DNA from 4 places in the Streptomyces similanensis genome. Region 4 is predicted to be linked to each of the others. Evidence: riboswitches for the same ligand, from Rfam matches in the RefSeq annotation. Region 4 holds a riboswitch; each other region holds the start of a gene.
The links. A riboswitch is a leader RNA that binds a small molecule or an ion and turns the genes downstream of it on or off. The one in region 4 is predicted to bind cobalamin.
Positions count from the first base shown of each region.

Region 1 (4,234 bases), on a different contig from region 4:
GGAGGGCGGTGGTGCCGCCCCAGATCTGGCGGGCGCGCAGGATGGCGAGGACGAGGTTGACGCGGTCCTCGCCGGCGGGCGCGGTGCCGAGGACGTGGAGGCCGTCGCGGATCTGGGCGTCCTTGACCTCGCAGAGCCAGCCGTCGACGTGGAGGAGGAAGTCGTCGAAGCCGTCGTCGTCGGGGCGGTCGTCCAGGCCGAGATCGTGGTCGAGGCGGGCGGCCTGGATGAGGGTCCAGATCTGGGCGCGGATGGCGGGCAGCTTGGCCGGGTCCATGGCGGAGATCTGTGCGTACTCGTCGAGGAGTTGTTCCAGCCGTGCGATGTCGCCGTAGGAGTCGGCGCGGGCCATGGGCGGGACGAGGTGGTCGACGAGGGTCGCGTGGGCGCGGCGTTTGGCCTGGGTGCCTTCGCCGGGGTCGTTGACCAGGAAGGGGTAGACCAGGGGGAGGTCGCCGAGGGCGGCGTCGGGGCCGCAGGCGGCGGAGAGGCCGGCGTTCTTGCCGGGCAGCCATTCCAGGTTGCCGTGCTTGCCGAGGTGGATCATCGCGTCGGCGCCGAAGCCGCCGTCGGTCTGCGGGGCGGCGATCCACCGGTAGGCGGCCAGGTAGTGGTGGGACGGCGGGAGGTCGGGGTCGTGGTAGATGGCGATCGGGTTCTCGCCGAAGCCGCGCGGGGGCTGGATGAGGATGAGCAGGTTGCCGAAGCGCAGGGCCGCCAGGACGATGTCGCCCTCCTTGTCGCGGCTGCGGTCGACGAACATCTCGCCGGGCGGCGGGCCCCAGTGCTCCTCCACCGCCGTGCGCAGGCTCTCGGGCAGGGTCGCGAACCAGCGGCGGTAGTCGGCGGCCGGGATGCGCACCGGGTTGCGCGCCAACTGCTCCTCGGTGAGCCAGTCCTGGTCGTGGCCGCCCGCCTCGATGAGCGCGCGGATCAGTTCGTCGCCGTCGCCCGAGGCCAGGCCGGGGACGTCGACCCCGCCGAAGTCGTATCCCTCGTCCCGCAGGCGGCGCAGCAGGGCGACGGCGCTGGCGGGGGTGTCCAGGCCGACGGCGTTGCCGATGCGGGAGTGCTTGGTCGGGTAGGCGGACAGGACGAGGGCGAGACGCTTGCGGACGGGCGGGATGTGGCGAAGCCGGGCGTGGCGTACGGCGATTCCGGCGACGCGGGCGGATCGCTCGGGGTCGGCGACGTAGGCGGGCAGGCCGTCGGCGTCGATCTCCTTGAAGGAGAACGGCACGGTGATCAGGCGGCCGTCGAACTCGGGCACGGCGATCTGGCTGGCCGCGTCGAGCGGGGAGACGCCCTCGTCGTTCTCCTCCCATGTCGTGCGCGAGCTGGTCAGGCACAGGGCCTGCAGGATCGGGACGTCCAGCGCGGTGAGCGCGCCGGCGTCCCAGGACTCGTCGTCCTGCCCGGCCGACGCCTCGGCGGGCCTGGTGCCGCCGGCCGCCAGCACGGTGGTGACGATCACGTCGGCGGCGCGCAGTTCGTCGATCAGCTCCGGCTCGGGGGCGCGCAGGGAGGCGACGTAGAGGGGCAGCGGGCGGCCGCCCGCGTCCTCGACGGCGTCGCACAGGGCGTGGACGAAGGCCGTGTTGCCGCTCATGTGGTGGGCGCGGTAGTAGAGCACGGCGACGGTCGGGCCGTCTGCCTTCGGCTCCGGGCGCTGCAAGGGTCCCCAGGAGGGGGCGGGGGCGGGCGCGTCGAATCCGTGGCCGGTGAGCAGCACCGTGTCGGAGAGGAACCGGGCCAGGTGTTCCAGGTTGGCGGGGCCGCCGTGGGCGAGGTAGGCGTGTGCCTCGGCGGCGATGCCGATGGGGACGGTGGAAGCGGCCATCAGCTGCGCGTCGGGGGCCTGTTCACCGGTGAGGACGATGACCGGGCGCCCGTCCGCGAGGAGCAGGTCCAAGCCGTCCTGCCAGGCTCGGATCCCGCCGAGAAGGCGAACGACGACGAGCCCGACGCCGTCGAGGAGGGCCGGAAGCCGGTCCAGCGGAAGTCGGGCCGGGTTGGCGAAGCGGTAGGCGACCGGGCCGCCGGCCGCGCGGGCGCTGAGCAGGTCGGTGTCGGAGGTCGACAGGAGCAGGATGTCGCGGGCGTGCGGGGCACGCTCCCCGGACGGAGTGGGCATGCGTCGCCTGGCCTTCCTCGGGGTCCGCGCCCCGGGCGGTGTGGAATGAGTCACCCCGTCGGGCAGAGCCGACCCGGGAAAGGGAGTTCCTGACTCGCCCGGCCTTCGAGGGGCCGGGCTCACAGTGGCGGGACCGTGCCGGATTCACACCGGCTTCCTCCCCTGTCGCCGTGCGGGCGATCGGTGGACCGGGTGATCCACCGGGGATCATAGTAAGGGTCACGGAATGCGCGCAGGGCGTACATCGGGTGTGATCGTAGGTATGCTCACCGCCATGCCCACGGCAATGCCTCCTTCGTCGTCCCAGGCCACACCGGCCGCGCGGGACCGCGGTGACGCGTGCCCCGGGACGCTGCGGCTGCACACGGCGGACGACGGAGCGCTGGCCCGTGTCCGGCTGCCCGGCGGCGTACTGACCGCGGATCAGGCGCGGGCTCTCGGCGACGCCGCGCGCCGGCTGGGCGACGGCGATCTGCACCTGACCTCGCGAGGCAATGTGCAGCTGCGCGGACTGGCACAGGGGTGCGGTGCGGAACTGGCGGCCGTGCTGGACTCGGCCGGGCTGCTGCCCTCGTGGGAGCACGAACGGGTGCGGAACATCGTCGCCTCGCCGCTGTCCGGCCTCGACGGCGGTGGTCTGCGGGACGTACGGCCCTGGCTGACGGCCCTGGACGCCGCGTTGTGCGCGAGTGACACCGCGACGGGCCTGTCGGGGCGGTTCCTGTTCGCCTTGGACGACGGGCGCGGTGACGTGGCCGCACTCGGTGCGGACGTCACCGTGCGCGCGGTCGCGGAAACGGGGGCGTGGCTCGCCCCCGGGTCGGTCCGCGTGGCCGCCGGGGACACGGCACGCGCGGCGCTGGCGGCCGCCGAGGCGTTCCTCGACGCGGCGCGCTCGCAGGGAGCACGAGCCTGGCGGATTTCCGAACTCATGCTGCCCGAGGGTGAGATGGACCGCCTGGTGCGCGATCGCCTGACTGCTGAGGGGATCGGCCACGAGGAGTCGCCCCAGCCGGCCGGCGTCCTCGACGGCCCGCGGCCAGGTGTCGTCGAAGGTGCGCTGTCCGTGCACGTGCCGCTGGGGAGGCTCTCGGCCCGACAGTGGGACGAGCTGGCCCGTGTGTGCGTGACCGAGCTGCGGCTGACGCCCTGGCGCGGTGTCGTCGTTCCCCTGGGGAACGCGTCCGCGGCACAGGCGGCCGAGACGTTCGCCCGTCTCGGCGCGGCCGGCCTGGTGACCGATCCCTCCTCTCCCTGGCTCGGCGTGGGCGCGTGCGTCGGCCGCCCCGGATGCGCCAAGGCGCACGCCGACGTACGGGCGGACGCGGCGCTGTCGCTGGAAGCGACCGACGGTGTCGGCCTCCCCGTGTACTGGTCCGGGTGCGAACGGCGCTGCGGTCACCCCCGCGGCGACCACGTCGACGTGGTCGCGACACCGGGCGGGGGTTACCGCGTGTCGGCCGCCACGACCGACCGGAGAGCGCGGACCGTTCCCACCGCCCGACCCGCCCTGATACGCGCCGCCCTGGCGGCGATCACCTCATGAACCGCACGACGACCGAGAGCAGCGAGAAGAACACCGTGACCACCCACGTCTACGAGAAGGACGGCGCGGCCATCTACCGCCAGTCCTTCGCCACCATCCGCGCCGAGGCTGACCTCGCGCACCTGCCCGCGGACGTCGGTCAGGTCGCGGTGCGCATGATCCACGCCTGCGGGATGGTGGACCTAGTCCGGGACCTGTCCTACTCGCCCTCGGTGGTGTCCCGGGCCCGCGAGGCGCTGCGCGCCGGGGCGCCGATCCTGTGCGACGTGCAGATGGTGGCCAGCGGCGTCACCCGCAAGCGGCTGCCCGTCGGCAACGACGTGCTGTGCACGCTGTCCGACCCGGCCGTCCCGGAGCTGGCCGCGAAGCTCGGCACCACGCGCAGTGCCGCCGCGCTCGAACTGTGGCGCGACCGGCTGGACGGAGCGGTCGTCGCGGTCGGCAACGCGCCCACCGCCCTCTTCCGTCTCCTGGAGATGATCGAGGAGGGCGCGCCCCGCCCTGCCGCCGTCATCGGTGTGCCCGTCGGGTTCGTCGGCGCCGCCGAGTCCAAG
Region 1 covers NZ_BAABKC010000067.1:14,783-19,016, forward strand. The annotation lists gene cobN (cobaltochelatase subunit CobN) at 1-2,134, opposite strand, end outside; cobalamin riboswitch at 2,198-2,351, opposite strand; gene cobG (precorrin-3B synthase) at 2,397-3,680, shown strand; gene ABEB07_RS22590 (precorrin-8X methylmutase) at 3,677-4,234, shown strand, end outside.
Region 1: it holds a riboswitch for cobalamin, as region 4 does, so the genes downstream of both, cobN (cobaltochelatase subunit CobN) here and ABEB07_RS00230 ((2Fe-2S) ferredoxin domain-containing protein) in region 4, are expected to answer to the same signal.

Region 2 (4,234 bases), on a different contig from region 4:
ATGACCGCGCCGTTCCTGCGGGCGTACACCGAACTCCTCGTACGCACCTGCCACCGGCGCGGCGCGCACGCCATCGGCGGCATGGCCGCGCAGGTGCCGGGCGGCGACCCGGCCGCGCACGAGGCCGCGCTCGCCACGGTGCGCCTGGACAAGGAGCGGGAGGCCGAGGACGGCTTCGACGGCTCCTGGGTGGCCCATCCGGGTCTGGTCCCGGTGTGCCGCCAGGCGTTCGACGACGTCCTCGGCGACCGGCCGCACCAGCTCGACCGCACCCGCGACGACGTGGCGGTGAGCGCCGCCGAGCTGCTGTCGGTGCGCCGGATCAGCGGCCCGCCGACCCCGGAGGGAGTGCGCACCAACGTCTTCGTGGCGGTGCGCTACTTCGCCGCCTGGCTGCGCGGACAGGGCGCGGTCGCCATCGACGGCCTGATGGAGGACGCGGCCACCGCCGAGATCGCCCGGGTGCAGATCTGGCAGTGGCTGCGGCACCGGGTGATCGCACGCGAGACGGTGCTGCGGCTGCTGGACGACGAGATCGCCGCGCTGGGCGCGGAGTACCCGTGGGCGCCGGTGGACGAGATCCGCGCCCTGTTCGAACGCACGGCGATGGCGGGCGAGTTGCCGCTGTTCTTCACCCCGGACGCCTACAGCCGCCACCTGGTGCGCCGGACGGCGGTGCCGGCGTGAGCGCGGGCGTCGCACGCGTCGGCGTCGTCGGCGGCGGGCAGATGGGCGCCGGCATCGCCGAGGTGTGCGCGCGGGCCGGGCTCGACACCGTGGTCTGCGAGGTGGACGCGGTCGCCGCCCGCACGGCGCGGGACCGGGTGGCCGCCTCACTCGACCGGGCGGTACGGCGCGGGAAGCTGGAGCGGGCGGCGGCCCGGGAGGCGCTCGCCCGGACGGTGTTCACCGGCAGCCTGGACGACCTCGCCGACCGGCAGCTCGTCATCGAGGCCGTCGTCGAGAACCCGGACGCCAAGACCGAGGTCTTCGCCGCCCTCGACAAGATCGTCGAGGACCCGGCGGCCGTCCTGGCCACCAACACCTCCTCCCTGCCGGTGATGCGGCTCGGGATGGCGACCGGCCGCGCGGACCGGGTGGTGGGCCTGCACTTCTTCAACCCCGTCCCGGTGCTGCCGCTGGTCGAGGTGGTGACCTCGCTGCACACCTCGGCCGCGACGACGGCCCGCATCGAGGACTTCGCGGCCCGCACGCTCGGCAAGACGGTCGTCCGCTCCCAGGACCGGGCCGGCTTCGTCGTCAACGCGCTGCTCGTCCCCTATCTGCTCGCCGCGGTCCGGATGGCGGAGTCCGGGTTCGCCACGGCCGCCGACATCGACGCGGGCATGGAGCTGGGGTGCGCCCACCCCATGGGTCCGCTCAAGCTCGCCGACCTGATCGGCCTGGACACCGTCGCCTCGATCGCCGAGTCGCTCTACGACGAGTTCCGTGAACCCCTGTACGCGCCGCCGCCGCTGCTCCAGCGGATGGTGGAGGCGGGGCTGCTGGGCCGCAAGACCGGCCGGGGGTTCCACACCTACGACCGGGGCTGAGGGCCTGGTACGACTGCGACCAGGGGCTGAGGGCCTGGTACGGCGCGGGCTGAGGGGCCCGCACCGCCGCGGGGGTGAGGGTCCCCGCGGTCCGTGGGGCGGGGGCGGGAAGCGCTGGTGCGGCGCTTGCCGCCCCTGCCCCGTGTCTCGTTCGCCGTGCTCCGCGTACCTCGTTCGCCGTGCTCCGCACCGTCTTCCGGATTCTGGACGGCGTTCTTCCTTTCTCGGCGACACCCCGTAGGCTGACGGCAGCAGCTGGTTCGCCCCGTCCGCCAGGCGGGGTGTCGCAAGAGGGAACCCGGTGGGAATCCGGGACTGCCCCGCAGCGGTGAGCGGGAACGACCGCCGTCATACGCACTGGGTCCGAGCGGGCCTGGGAAGCGACGGCCAGTAGGTGTCCTCCGGCGAGGAGGGCGTGCCCGCGAGTCCGAAGACCTGCCAACTGCCCGCGTGCGGACCGTTCCGTGCGCGGACATCCCGGTGACCTCGTGGGCGGGTCGGCGTACACACCGGACGGAACGGCCGTGCTTGTGCCGCGCGGGGTCGCCGCCGTCCGGTTCGTCACCCCTTCGCGCTCTCGTCCTGTCGCCGGGTCTCAGGGATTCATCTCGTGAAGGAGATCTCCGTGACCACGAAGTCCGCAGCCGCGGCAGCACGGGCCACCGTGTACGGCTACCCCCGCCAGGGCCAGAACCGGGAACTGAAGAAGGCCGTCGAGGGCTACTGGAAGGGCCGCGTCACCGCTGACGCCCTCCAGGACACCGCCGCCGGACTCCGGCGCCGCAACTGGCGCCGGCTCGCCGAGGCCGGCGTCCACGAGGTGCCCACCGGTGACTTCTCGTACTACGACCACGTCCTCGACGCCACCGTCATGGTGGGCGCGATCCCCGAGCGGCACCGCGCCGCCGTCGACGCGGACGCCTTGGACGGCTACTTCGCCATGGCCCGCGGCACCCAGGAGGTCGCTCCGCTGGAGATGACCAAGTGGTTCGACACCAACTACCACTACCTGGTGCCCGAACTCGGCCCGGACACCGTCTTCGCGGCCGACTCCGCGAAGCAGGTCGCCGAGCTGAAGGAGGCCCTCGCCCAGGGCCTGACGGCCCGGCCCGTGCTGGTCGGCCCCGTCACGTACCTGCTGCTCGCCAAGCCCGCGCCCGGCGTGCCCGCCGACTTCGAGCCGCTCACCCTGCTGGACCGGCTGCTGCCCGTCTACGCCGAGGTGATCGCCGACCTGCGCGCGGCCGGCGCCGAGTGGGTGCAGCTGGACGAGCCCGCGCTGGTCCAGGACCGCACCCCGGCCGAGCTGAACGCCGCCGAGCGCGCCTACCGCGACCTCGGCGCCCTCACCGACCGGCCCAAGCTGCTGGTGGCGTCCTACTTCGACCGCCTCGGCGACGCCCTGCCCCTGCTGGCCAAGGCGCCGGTCGAGGGTCTCGCGCTGGACTTCACCGAGGCCGCCGCCGCCAACCTGGACGCCCTGGCCGCCGTCGGCGGGCTGCCCGGCAAGCGCCTGGTGGCCGGTGTCGTCAACGGCCGCAACATCTGGATCAACGACCTCCAGAAGTCGCTGTCCACGCTCGGCACCCTGCTGGGCCTGGCCGACCGGGTCGACGTCGCCGCCTCCTGCTCGCTGCTGCACGTGCCGCTGGACGCCGCCGCCGAGCGGGACATCGAACCGCAGATCCGCCGCTGGCTCGCCTTCGCCCGGCAGAAGACCGCCGAGATCGTCACCCTCGCCAAGGGCCTCGCCCAGGGCACCGACAGCATCAGCGGCGAACTGGCCGCCAACCGCGCCGACCTGGCCTCCCGCGCGGGCTCGCCGATCACGCGCGACCCCGCCGTGCGGGCCCGCTCCGCGGCCGTGACGGACGCCGACGCGCGCCGCTCCCAGCCGTACGCCGAGCGGGCCGCGGCGCAGCGCGCCCACCTCGGGCTGCCGCTGCTGCCCACGACGACGATCGGCTCGTTCCCGCAGACCGCCGAACTGCGCACCGCCCGCGCCGATCTGCGCGCCGGACGCCTCGACACCGCCGGGTACGAGGAGCGCATCAAGGCGGAGATCCAGGAGGTCGTCTCCTTCCAGGAGAAGACCGGCATCGACGTCCTGGTGCACGGCGAGCCCGAACGCAACGACATGGTCCAGTACTTCGCCGAGCAGCTGACCGGCTACCTCGCCACCCAGCACGGCTGGGTGCAGTCCTACGGCACCCGGTACGTGCGTCCGCCGATCCTGGCCGGCGACATCTCCCGCCCCGAGTCCATGACCGTGCGCTGGACGTCCTACGCCCAGTCGCTGAGCGACCGCCCCGTCAAGGGCATGCTCACCGGGCCGGTCACCATGCTCGCCTGGTCCTTCGTCCGCGACGACCAGCCTCTCGGCGACACCGCGCGGCAGGTCGCCCTCGCCCTGCGCGACGAGGTCGGGGACCTGGAGGCGGCCGGGACCTCGGTCATCCAGGTGGACGAGCCCGCGCTGCGCGAGACGCTGCCGCTGCGGGCCGCGGACCGTGCGGCGTACCTGGCGTGGGCGACCGAGGCGTTCCGGCTCACCACCGCCGGCGTGCGCCCGGACACCCAGATCCACACCCACATGTGCTACGCCGAGTTCGGCGACATCGTCCAGGCCATCGACGACCTCGACGCCGACGTCATCAGCCTGGAGGCGGCCCGCTCCCACA
Region 2 covers NZ_BAABKC010000037.1:254,510-258,743, reverse strand. The annotation lists gene aceB (malate synthase A) at 1-687, shown strand, start outside; gene ABEB07_RS12525 (3-hydroxybutyryl-CoA dehydrogenase) at 684-1,553, shown strand; cobalamin riboswitch at 1,793-2,010, shown strand; gene metE (5-methyltetrahydropteroyltriglutamate--homocysteine S-methyltransferase) at 2,179-4,234, shown strand, end outside.
Region 2: it holds a riboswitch for cobalamin, as region 4 does, so the genes downstream of both, metE (5-methyltetrahydropteroyltriglutamate--homocysteine S-methyltransferase) here and ABEB07_RS00230 ((2Fe-2S) ferredoxin domain-containing protein) in region 4, are expected to answer to the same signal.

Region 3 (4,234 bases), on a different contig from region 4:
GGCGGTCTGATCGGCGCCACCGTCGCCTCCGCCGGCATCGGCGCGGTGCACGGCGACGTGCTGGTCACCAAGGTCATGATCCCGGCCGTCGCCGCCCCGATCGTGGCGGGCCTGGCCGCGCTGGCCGCGACCCGGCTGTCGTATGCCATCGGCGGGAACGGCGACGGCGGGGCGAACGGCAAGGCGGCCGAAAAGGGCCACCGGGTCGGGCAGATCGCCTCCGCCGGTCTGGTCTCGCTGGCCCACGGCACCAACGACGCGCAGAAGACGATGGGCATCATCACCCTCGCCCTGATCGCCGGCGGCGCCATCGCCCCCGGCTCCAACCCTCCCACCTGGGTGATTCTCTGCGCGGGCCTGGCCATCGCGGCCGGCACCTACATCGGCGGCTGGCGCATCATCCGCACCATGGGCTCGGGCCTGACCGACCTCCGGCCGCAGCAGGGCTTCGCCGCCCAGACCAGCTCGGCCGCCGCCATCCTGGCCTCCTCCCACCTGGGCTTCTCCCTGTCCACCACGCACGTCGTCTCCGGTTCGGTGATGGGCGCGGGTCTGGGCCGCAAGGGCGGCGTGGTCCGCTGGTCCACCGCGGGCCGGATGGCCATCGCCTGGGTGCTGACGCTGCCCGCCGCCGCGCTGGTGGGCGCGGGCGCGGAGGCCGTGACGGGCCTCGGCGACTGGGGCACCGCGCTCGTCGCCGTGTTCCTCGTCGCCTCCTCCGCGGCGATCTGGAAGATCTCCCGCCGCCAGGTCGTCGACCACACCAACGTCACCGGCGCCGGGTCCGAGGAGCCGGCCGGCGTGGTGACCCAGGCGATCGCCGCCGTGGCGCCGCCCCCGGCCGCCCCGGTCCCCGGGATCCCGGCCCAGGCCGTCGGCGCCCCCGCCGCGGCGTTCGCCGCCCCGCTCGGCGCGGTCCCGGCCACGGCCGCCGGCCTGCTCACCGAGGACCTCGCGGCGACCATCCCGGCGCCGGCGTCCGCGCCCCGTATCGACCCGACGCCGTCGGCGACCCCCGCGAGCGCGGCGGTACCGCCGGCCGCGACCGTCTGAGTCCCGCACACCGGTCCCCCAAGGAAGCATCACCATGAAGATCGACTGGGCAGCCCTCGGCTCCGTCTTCGGCGTCAGCCTCGTGGCCACCGTGGGCCTGGTGGCCCTGTTCACCCTCGGCATCGCCGGCCTCTCCCGCCGTGAGCGGGCGGTGGCCACCGGTGCGGGCGGCGGGACGCTCGCCGTCACCGGCGCCTACGTCTGCTTCGCGGCGTGCGCCGCCGCGGTGGGCTACGGCATCTACCTGATCATGGGCAAGGGCTGACCCCGGGCCGGTCACCGCCGCGGCCGACGCCGCCGCCCCGACCGGCCCCTCAGCCTCCTCCCCCGCCCCGTGCAGGGACCGCCACCCAGCGGCCCGCGCGGGGCGGAGCCTTGTCCGGGGCGGGCCCGCGTCGAAGGGGTGGGAGGTGCGGGAGCGGCGGGGTGGGAGGCGCGGGACGACGGGTGCGCGGGCGCGCGCCGGGGCACGCCGGGGCACGCCGTCGCGCGGGGCCGGTGTGGGCCTCATCTCAGTCGTACGACGCAGGTCAACGGCAAGTTGACGGGTGTTCGCGGGGCGTGGTGGACTGCCGGGGCCATGTACGGCGGCAGGAGAGGAAGCCCGGTGCGAATCCGGCGCGGTCCCGCCACTGTGACCGGGGAGGAAACCCCCGGGAGCCAGGAACTCTCACCGCCGGTCTCGTCGAACCAGGGCGTGGACACCCTGAGTGAGGACATATCGCCATGCGCGGCTGCCGACCGAGAGTCACCAGCGACGACCCCCTGACCGTCCTCGCGGCGGGCTGACCCGATGGGTGCCGAGCGCGTCTTCGCGTACGGCGCCGCCGCCGGCCTCCTCGGCGACCTCCTCCTCGGCGATCCGCGCCGCGGGCACCCGGTCGCCGCGTTCGGCCGTGCCGCGGGCGCCGTGGAACGCGTGCTGTGGCGGGACCACCGCGGGTGGGGCGCTCTGCACACCGCGGTGTGCGCGGGCGGCGCCGCCGCGCTGGGCGCCGTCGCCGCCCGCGCCGTACGCACCTCCCCCACCGCCTCCGCCGCCCTGACCGGCGTCGCCACCTGGGCCGTCGTGGGCGGGACCTCGCTGGCCCACGAGGCCCGCGCCATCGGCCGCGCGCTGGAGTCCGGCGACATCGAGGCCGCCCGGGCGCGGCTGCCGCACCTGTGCGGGCGCGACCCGCAGGCGCTGGACGCCGACGGGATCGCCCGCGCCGTGGTCGAGTCCGTCGCCGAGAACACCTCCGACGCGGTGGTCGGCGCGCTCACCTGGGGCGCCGTCGCGGGCGTGCCGGGTCTGCTCGGGTTCCGCGCGGTCAACACGCTCGACGCGATGGTCGGCCACAAGTCGCCCCGCCACCTGCGCTACGGCTGGGCCTCCGCCCGGCTGGACGACGTGGCCGGCTGGCCGGGCGCGCGGCTGACCGCCGTCCTCGCCACCGTGGCCGGCGGCGATCCGCGCGGGGCCGTACGGGCCTGGCGCGCCGACGCCGGCCGGCATCCGAGCCCCAACGCCGGGCCGGTCGAGGCGTCCTTCGCCGGGGCGCTCGGCGTGCGCCTGGGCGGCACGCTGTCGTACGCGGGGCGGGTGGAGCACCGGCCGGTGCTCAACGGCGGCGGACGCGCCGTCCGGGCGGCCGACATCGACCGGGCCGTACGCCTCTCCCGGCGCGTGAGCTGGCTCGCGCTCGGCGCCTGCGCCGGCGCGCGCCTGCTGGGCGCCCGTCTCCCGCGCACCCCGGCGGCGAGCGGCCTCCGTTCGGCCCCCGCACCGGGCGGCGGTCGCCGCCCGCGCACCCCCGTGACGAAGGGACGTACCTCATGAGCGGCGGTCTGCTCGTCGCCGGAACCACCTCCGACGCCGGGAAGAGCGTCGTCACGGCCGGGATCTGCCGGTGGCTGGTGCGCCAGGGCGTCAAGGTCGCGCCGTTCAAGGGGCAGAACATGTCCCTGAACTCCTTCGTCACCCGCGAGGGCGCCGAGATCGGCCGGGCGCAGGCCATGCAGGCGCAGGCGTGCCGGATCGAGCCGACCGCGCTGATGAACCCGGTGCTGCTCAAGCCGGGCGGCGAGCAGAGCAGCCAGGTGGTGCTGCTGGGCAAGCCGGTCGGCGAGCTGAGCGCCCGCGGCTACCACGGCGGGCGCCAGCAGAAACTGCTGGGCACCGTGCTGGACTGCCTGGCCGAGCTGCGGGGCGCGTACGACGCGGTGATCTGCGAGGGGGCGGGCAGCCCGGCGGAGATCAACCTGCGCCGCACCGACATCGTCAACATGGGCATCGCGCGCGGCGCGCGGCTGCCGGTGCTCGTGGTCGGCGACATCGACCGCGGCGGCGTCTTCGCCTCCTTCTTCGGCACCCTCGCCCTGCTGTCCCCCGAGGACCAGGAGCTGGTCGCGGGGTTCCTCGTCAACAAGTTCCGCGGCGACGTCACCCTGCTCGAACCGGGCCTCGACATGCTGCGCGGGCTGACCGGACGGCACACCTACGGCGTGCTGCCGTTCCGGCACGGGCTCGGCATCGACGAGGAGGACGGTCTCCGGGTCTCCCTGCGCGGCGCCGTGCGGGAGTCGGTCGTCGCCCCGCCGGTCGGCGAGGACGTGCTGCGCGTCGCCGTGTGCGCGATCCCGCTGATGTCCAACTTCACCGACGTGGACGCGCTGGCCGCCGAACCGGGCGTCGTGGTGCGGTTCGTGGACCGCCCGGAGGAACTGGCCGACGCGGACCTGGTCGTGGTCCCCGGCACCCGCGGCACGGTCCGCGCCCTGCGGTGGCTGCGGGAGCGGGGCCTCGCGGACGCCCTGGCGCGCCGGGCCGCCGAGGGACGGCCGGTGCTCGGCGTCTGCGGCGGCTTCCAGATGCTCGGCGAGCGCATCGAGGACGAGGTCGAGTCGCGCGCCGGCGCGGTCGACGGCCTCGGACTGCTGCCCGTGCGGGTGCGGTTCGCCCGCGAGAAGACCCTCACCCGGCCGGCCGGCCGGGCCCTCGGCGAGCCGGTCGAGGGGTACGAGATCCACCACGGGGTGGCCACCGTCGAGGGCGGAGACGCGTTCATCTGCGATGACGATGGACACAGCCTGGACGGCTGCCGGGTCGGCGCGGTGTGGGGCACGCACTGGCACGGCTCGCTGGAGTCGGACGGCTTCCGGCGCGCGTTCCTGCGCGAGGTGGCCGCCGCCGCGGGCC
Region 3 covers NZ_BAABKC010000064.1:54,988-59,221, reverse strand. The annotation lists gene ABEB07_RS21765 (inorganic phosphate transporter) at 1-1,053, shown strand, start outside; gene ABEB07_RS21760 (hypothetical protein) at 1,088-1,318, shown strand; cobalamin riboswitch at 1,602-1,742, shown strand; gene ABEB07_RS21755 (cobalamin biosynthesis protein) at 1,847-2,875, shown strand; gene ABEB07_RS21750 (cobyric acid synthase) at 2,872-4,234, shown strand, end outside.
Region 3: it holds a riboswitch for cobalamin, as region 4 does, so the genes downstream of both, ABEB07_RS21755 (cobalamin biosynthesis protein) here and ABEB07_RS00230 ((2Fe-2S) ferredoxin domain-containing protein) in region 4, are expected to answer to the same signal.

Region 4 (4,234 bases):
CGCACCCTCTCGTGCCCGACCCGCCGCACCTCCGCCGGGCCCGGGCGCTGTGGCTGAACGCCTACGGCATGTTCAGCGTCGGCGACCTGGCCGCCGCCGACGCGCTGAACACCCGCGCCCTCGCCCGTTTCGAGGCCGCGGCGGAGCGGTGGGGCGTCGCGGCGGCGCTCGGACTGCGCGCGGCGCTCGCCCTGGTCCGCGGCGACCTGGACCGACTGGCCCGCGACGGGGAGCGCAGCCGGGAGCTGTTCCGCGAACTGGGCGATCGTTGGGGCGAGTTGCAGAGCGTCTCGCCGCTCGCCGCGCTCGCCGAGATCAAGGGCGAGTACGGGCGGGCGGAGCACTGCCAGCGCGAAGGGCTCGTCATGGCGGAGGAGTTGGGTCTGCGCGCCGAGGTGTCGGCCCGGCTCTCCGGACTCGGCCGTCTCGCGCTGCTCGCCCGTGACTTCGGCCGGGCGCGCGCACTGCACCAGCGGGCCCGGCGTATCGCCGTCGAGCAGGGCTACAAGTACGGGGAGATCCACGCCGACATGGGGCTGGCCCTCGGCGCGCGGCGGCACGGCGACCTCGCCGAGGCCGAGACGCGCCTGCTGCGCATCCGCGACCACCACGCCGACGTCTCCTCCCCGGCGGGCGACCACCTCCTCCACGCCGAGCTGGGCTTCCTCGCCGAACTGCGCGGCGACGCCGGCCGCGCCGCCGCCCACCATCTGCGCGGCCTCGCGATCGCCCGCACACTGGACGAGCCGCGCGCCCTCGCGCTCTGCCTGGAGGGTCTCGCGGGCACGGCCGTCCTGGCCGGGGACCGCACCGGCGCCGTCCGCGCGGCCCGGCTCCTCGGCGCCGCCCACGCCGCGCGCCGTGACGCGGGCGCGCCGCTGCCGCCCGCCGAACGCGGCGACGTCGACCGCGTCACCGCGGCGGCGCGGGCCGTCCTGGGCGTACGCGCCTTCGACCAGGTGTTTGAAAAAGGCACGTCCCTGAGCCCGGCCGAGGCCGAGCGCCGGGCCCGCGCCGCACTGCCCCAGTCGGCGGACCGGACGGACCAGCCGGGCCGGGCGGACGCGACCGACCGGCCGGGTCAAGCGGCCTGACCAGCCTTGACCCTGTCTTTGCCACCTCTTCGTTGTAGTTGCGAGTCATGTGCAGAAACGTGGAATGCGCACACCGCACAGACACCCCGCACAGACACACCGCACAGACATCCCGCACAGTGAGGCCGGCACCCCCATGAGCACCGCCCCCGACTCCGCACCCCCGCGCCCGGCCGTCCCGGACGGCGGGCCGCGCCTGTCGTGGCACCGTGTCCGCGCGTCCATGACCCGCAAGGAGTGGGCCGGCGTCGGCGGTATGGCGGGCTTCGTCCTCGCCCTGCACGTCATCGGCTGGGGCACCCTGGTCGGGATCGTCGCCCCGGAGCACTACAGCCTGGGCACCAAGACCTTCGGCGTCGGCATCGGCGTCACCGCCTACACCCTCGGCATGCGGCACGCCTTCGACGCCGACCACATCGCCGCGATCGACAACACCACCCGCAAGCTGATGGGCGAGGGCAGGCGTCCGCTGTCGGTCGGCTTCTGGTTCTCCCTCGGCCACTCCTCGATCGTCTTCCTGCTCGCCCTCCTGCTCTCGCTGGGCGTCAAGGCGCTGGCGGGACCGGTGGAGGACGACGGCTCGACGCTGCACGCCGTCACCGGCTGGATCGGCACGACCGTCTCCGGGACCTTCCTCTACGCCATCGCGATCGTCAACCTGCTGATCATGGCCGGCATCTGGAAGGTGTTCCGGCAGATGCGCACCGGGCACTTCGACGAGGTTGCGCTCGAAGAGCAGTTGAACAACCGCGGCTTCATGAACCGCCTGCTGGGCCGGCTGACGAAGACGATCACCGAGCCGTGGCAGATGTACCCGCTGGGACTGCTCTTCGGCCTCGGCTTCGACACCGCGACCGAGATCGCCCTCCTCGTCCTGGCCGGGTCGGGAGCGGCCTCCGGGCTGCCCTGGTACGCCATCCTGTGCCTGCCCGTCCTGTTCGCGGCGGGCATGTCGCTGCTGGACACGATCGACGGCTCGTTCATGAACTTCGCCTACGGCTGGGCGTTCTCCAAGCCGGTCCGCAAGGTCTACTACAACCTCACGATGACCGGCCTGTCCGTCGCCGTCGCGCTCATCATCGGCACGGTCGAACTGCTCGGCCTGCTCGTCGACCAGGCGGGTCTGCACGGCGCGTTCTGGAACTGGATCGCGGGGCTCGACCTGAACGTCGTCGGCTACGTCATCGTCGGCCTGTTCTTCGCCACCTGGGCCGTCGCCATCGTGGTGTGGAAGACGGGCCGCATCGAGGAGAAGTGGGAGGCGGGCATGGCCCGCGCGACGGCGTCGGCCGAACCGGAGTGACCCGGCGGCCGGAGACCGACGGCGCTGATGCGATGATGACCGCCGACATGGGCGACGGCGGCCCGAGGAAGTCGGTGTGAATCCGACGCGGTCCCGCCACTGTGACCGGTGAGCGAGTTCCGGCAGGCCACTGCCCCCAGCGGGTGGGAAGGCGGGGCGAGCGGCGATCCGGGAGCCAGGAGACTCACGCGGTCGCCCCCTCGATCGACACCGGGGCGGATCTCCCCGGGAGGGGAGCGGTGCGGCGTGTCCGAACAGGGCGTGAGGGAGAGGGCGGGCGGCGAACCGGTGCCGTGCCGGATCGTCGTGTGCCGGGACTGCTGCTGCGGCAGTCCCAAGGTGCCGGGCGTCGACCACGCGGCGCAGACCGCCCGACTGCGGGCGGCGGCGCCGGTACGGATCTCCGACTGCCTCGACGTGTGCGACCAGGCCAACGTCGTCGTCGTACAGCCGTCCGCCGCAGGCCGGGCCGCCGGGGCGCGGCCGGTGTGGCTGGGGCTGGTCAACGACGCGGACGCGACCGAGGACATCGTCACCTGGGTGCGCGCCGGCGGCCCCGGCGTCGCGCCCCGGCCGGACATCCTCGACCTGTACGCCTTCACCCCGCCACGCCGCCGCACGGACCCCTGAAGCCGTGGCCGTACCCCGGACACCGCGCCGAGAAGACCGTCCGCGACCAGCGGGTGCACCAGACCAGGGAAGGAACCAACGAGAACATGCGCGTCATCGTGGCCCGCGGCCTGACGGAGGCGTTCGGATGAGCGCCACCGAGGCCCCCGTCCTCTTCCACACCGCCGGACGGGCCGCCCACATCACCCTCAACCGGCCCCGAGCCATCAACGCGCTCACCCACGAGATGGTGCGCCGCATCGACGCCGCGCTCACCGTCTGGGAGCACGATCCGGCGGTGGAGACCGTCGTCGTCAGCGGCGCGGGGGAGCGGGGTCTGTGCGCGGGCGGTGACATCCGCGCCATCCACGACGACGCCCGTGACGGCGACGGTTCGGCGGCCGCCGCGTTCTGGCGCGACGAGTACCGGCTCAACGCCCGGATCGCCCGCTACCCCAAGCCGTACGTCGCCCTCATGGACGGCATCGTGATGGGCGGCGGCGTCGGCGTCTCCGCGCACGGCAGCGTGCGGATCGTCACCGAGCGCTCCCGGATCGCCATGCCCGAGACCGGCATCGGCTTCGTCCCGGACGTCGGCGGCACCCACCTGCTGGCCCTCGCCCCGGGCGAACTGGGCACCCACCTCGCCCTGACCGGCGCGCAGATCGGCGCCGACGACGCCCTGCTGTGCGGCCTCGCCGACCACTACCTCCCCTCCACCCACCTCACCGACCTCCTCACCGACCTCGCCGACCTGCCCGTGCACGACGCCCTGGAACGCCACGTACAGCAGCCCGCGGAAGGCGAGTTGGCCGCCCGGCGGGAGTGGATCGACGCCTGCTACGCCGCCGACACCGTCGAGGAGATCGTCGACCGGCTGCGCGGCTACGGCGAACCGGCCGCCGAACAGACCGCGAAAACCCTGCTGACCAGGTCGCCCACCTCCCTGAAGGTGACCCTCGCCGCGCTGCGCCGGGCCCGCCGCCTCGGCTCGCTGGAGCGGGTCCTCGACCAGGAGTACCGCGTCTCCCGCGCCTGCCTGCGCGGCCCCGACCTGGTGGAGGGCATCCGCGCCCAGGTCATCGACAAGGACCGCGACCCGCACTGGTCGCCGCGGACCCTGGCCGAGGTCCCGGAGGCCGACGTCGAGCGTTTCTTCGCACCCCTCGGCGACCGGGAACTCGGGCTGGCCTCGTCCTGAGGGCGCCACCCGGTGCGAGAGGAAGAT
Region 4 covers NZ_BAABKC010000001.1:50,203-54,436, reverse strand. The annotation lists gene ABEB07_RS00240 (AfsR/SARP family transcriptional regulator) at 1-1,094, shown strand, start outside; gene nicT (Nickel transporter NicT) at 1,231-2,397, shown strand; cobalamin riboswitch at 2,462-2,583, shown strand; gene ABEB07_RS00230 ((2Fe-2S) ferredoxin domain-containing protein) at 2,644-3,027, shown strand; gene ABEB07_RS00225 (enoyl-CoA hydratase/isomerase family protein) at 3,155-4,207, shown strand.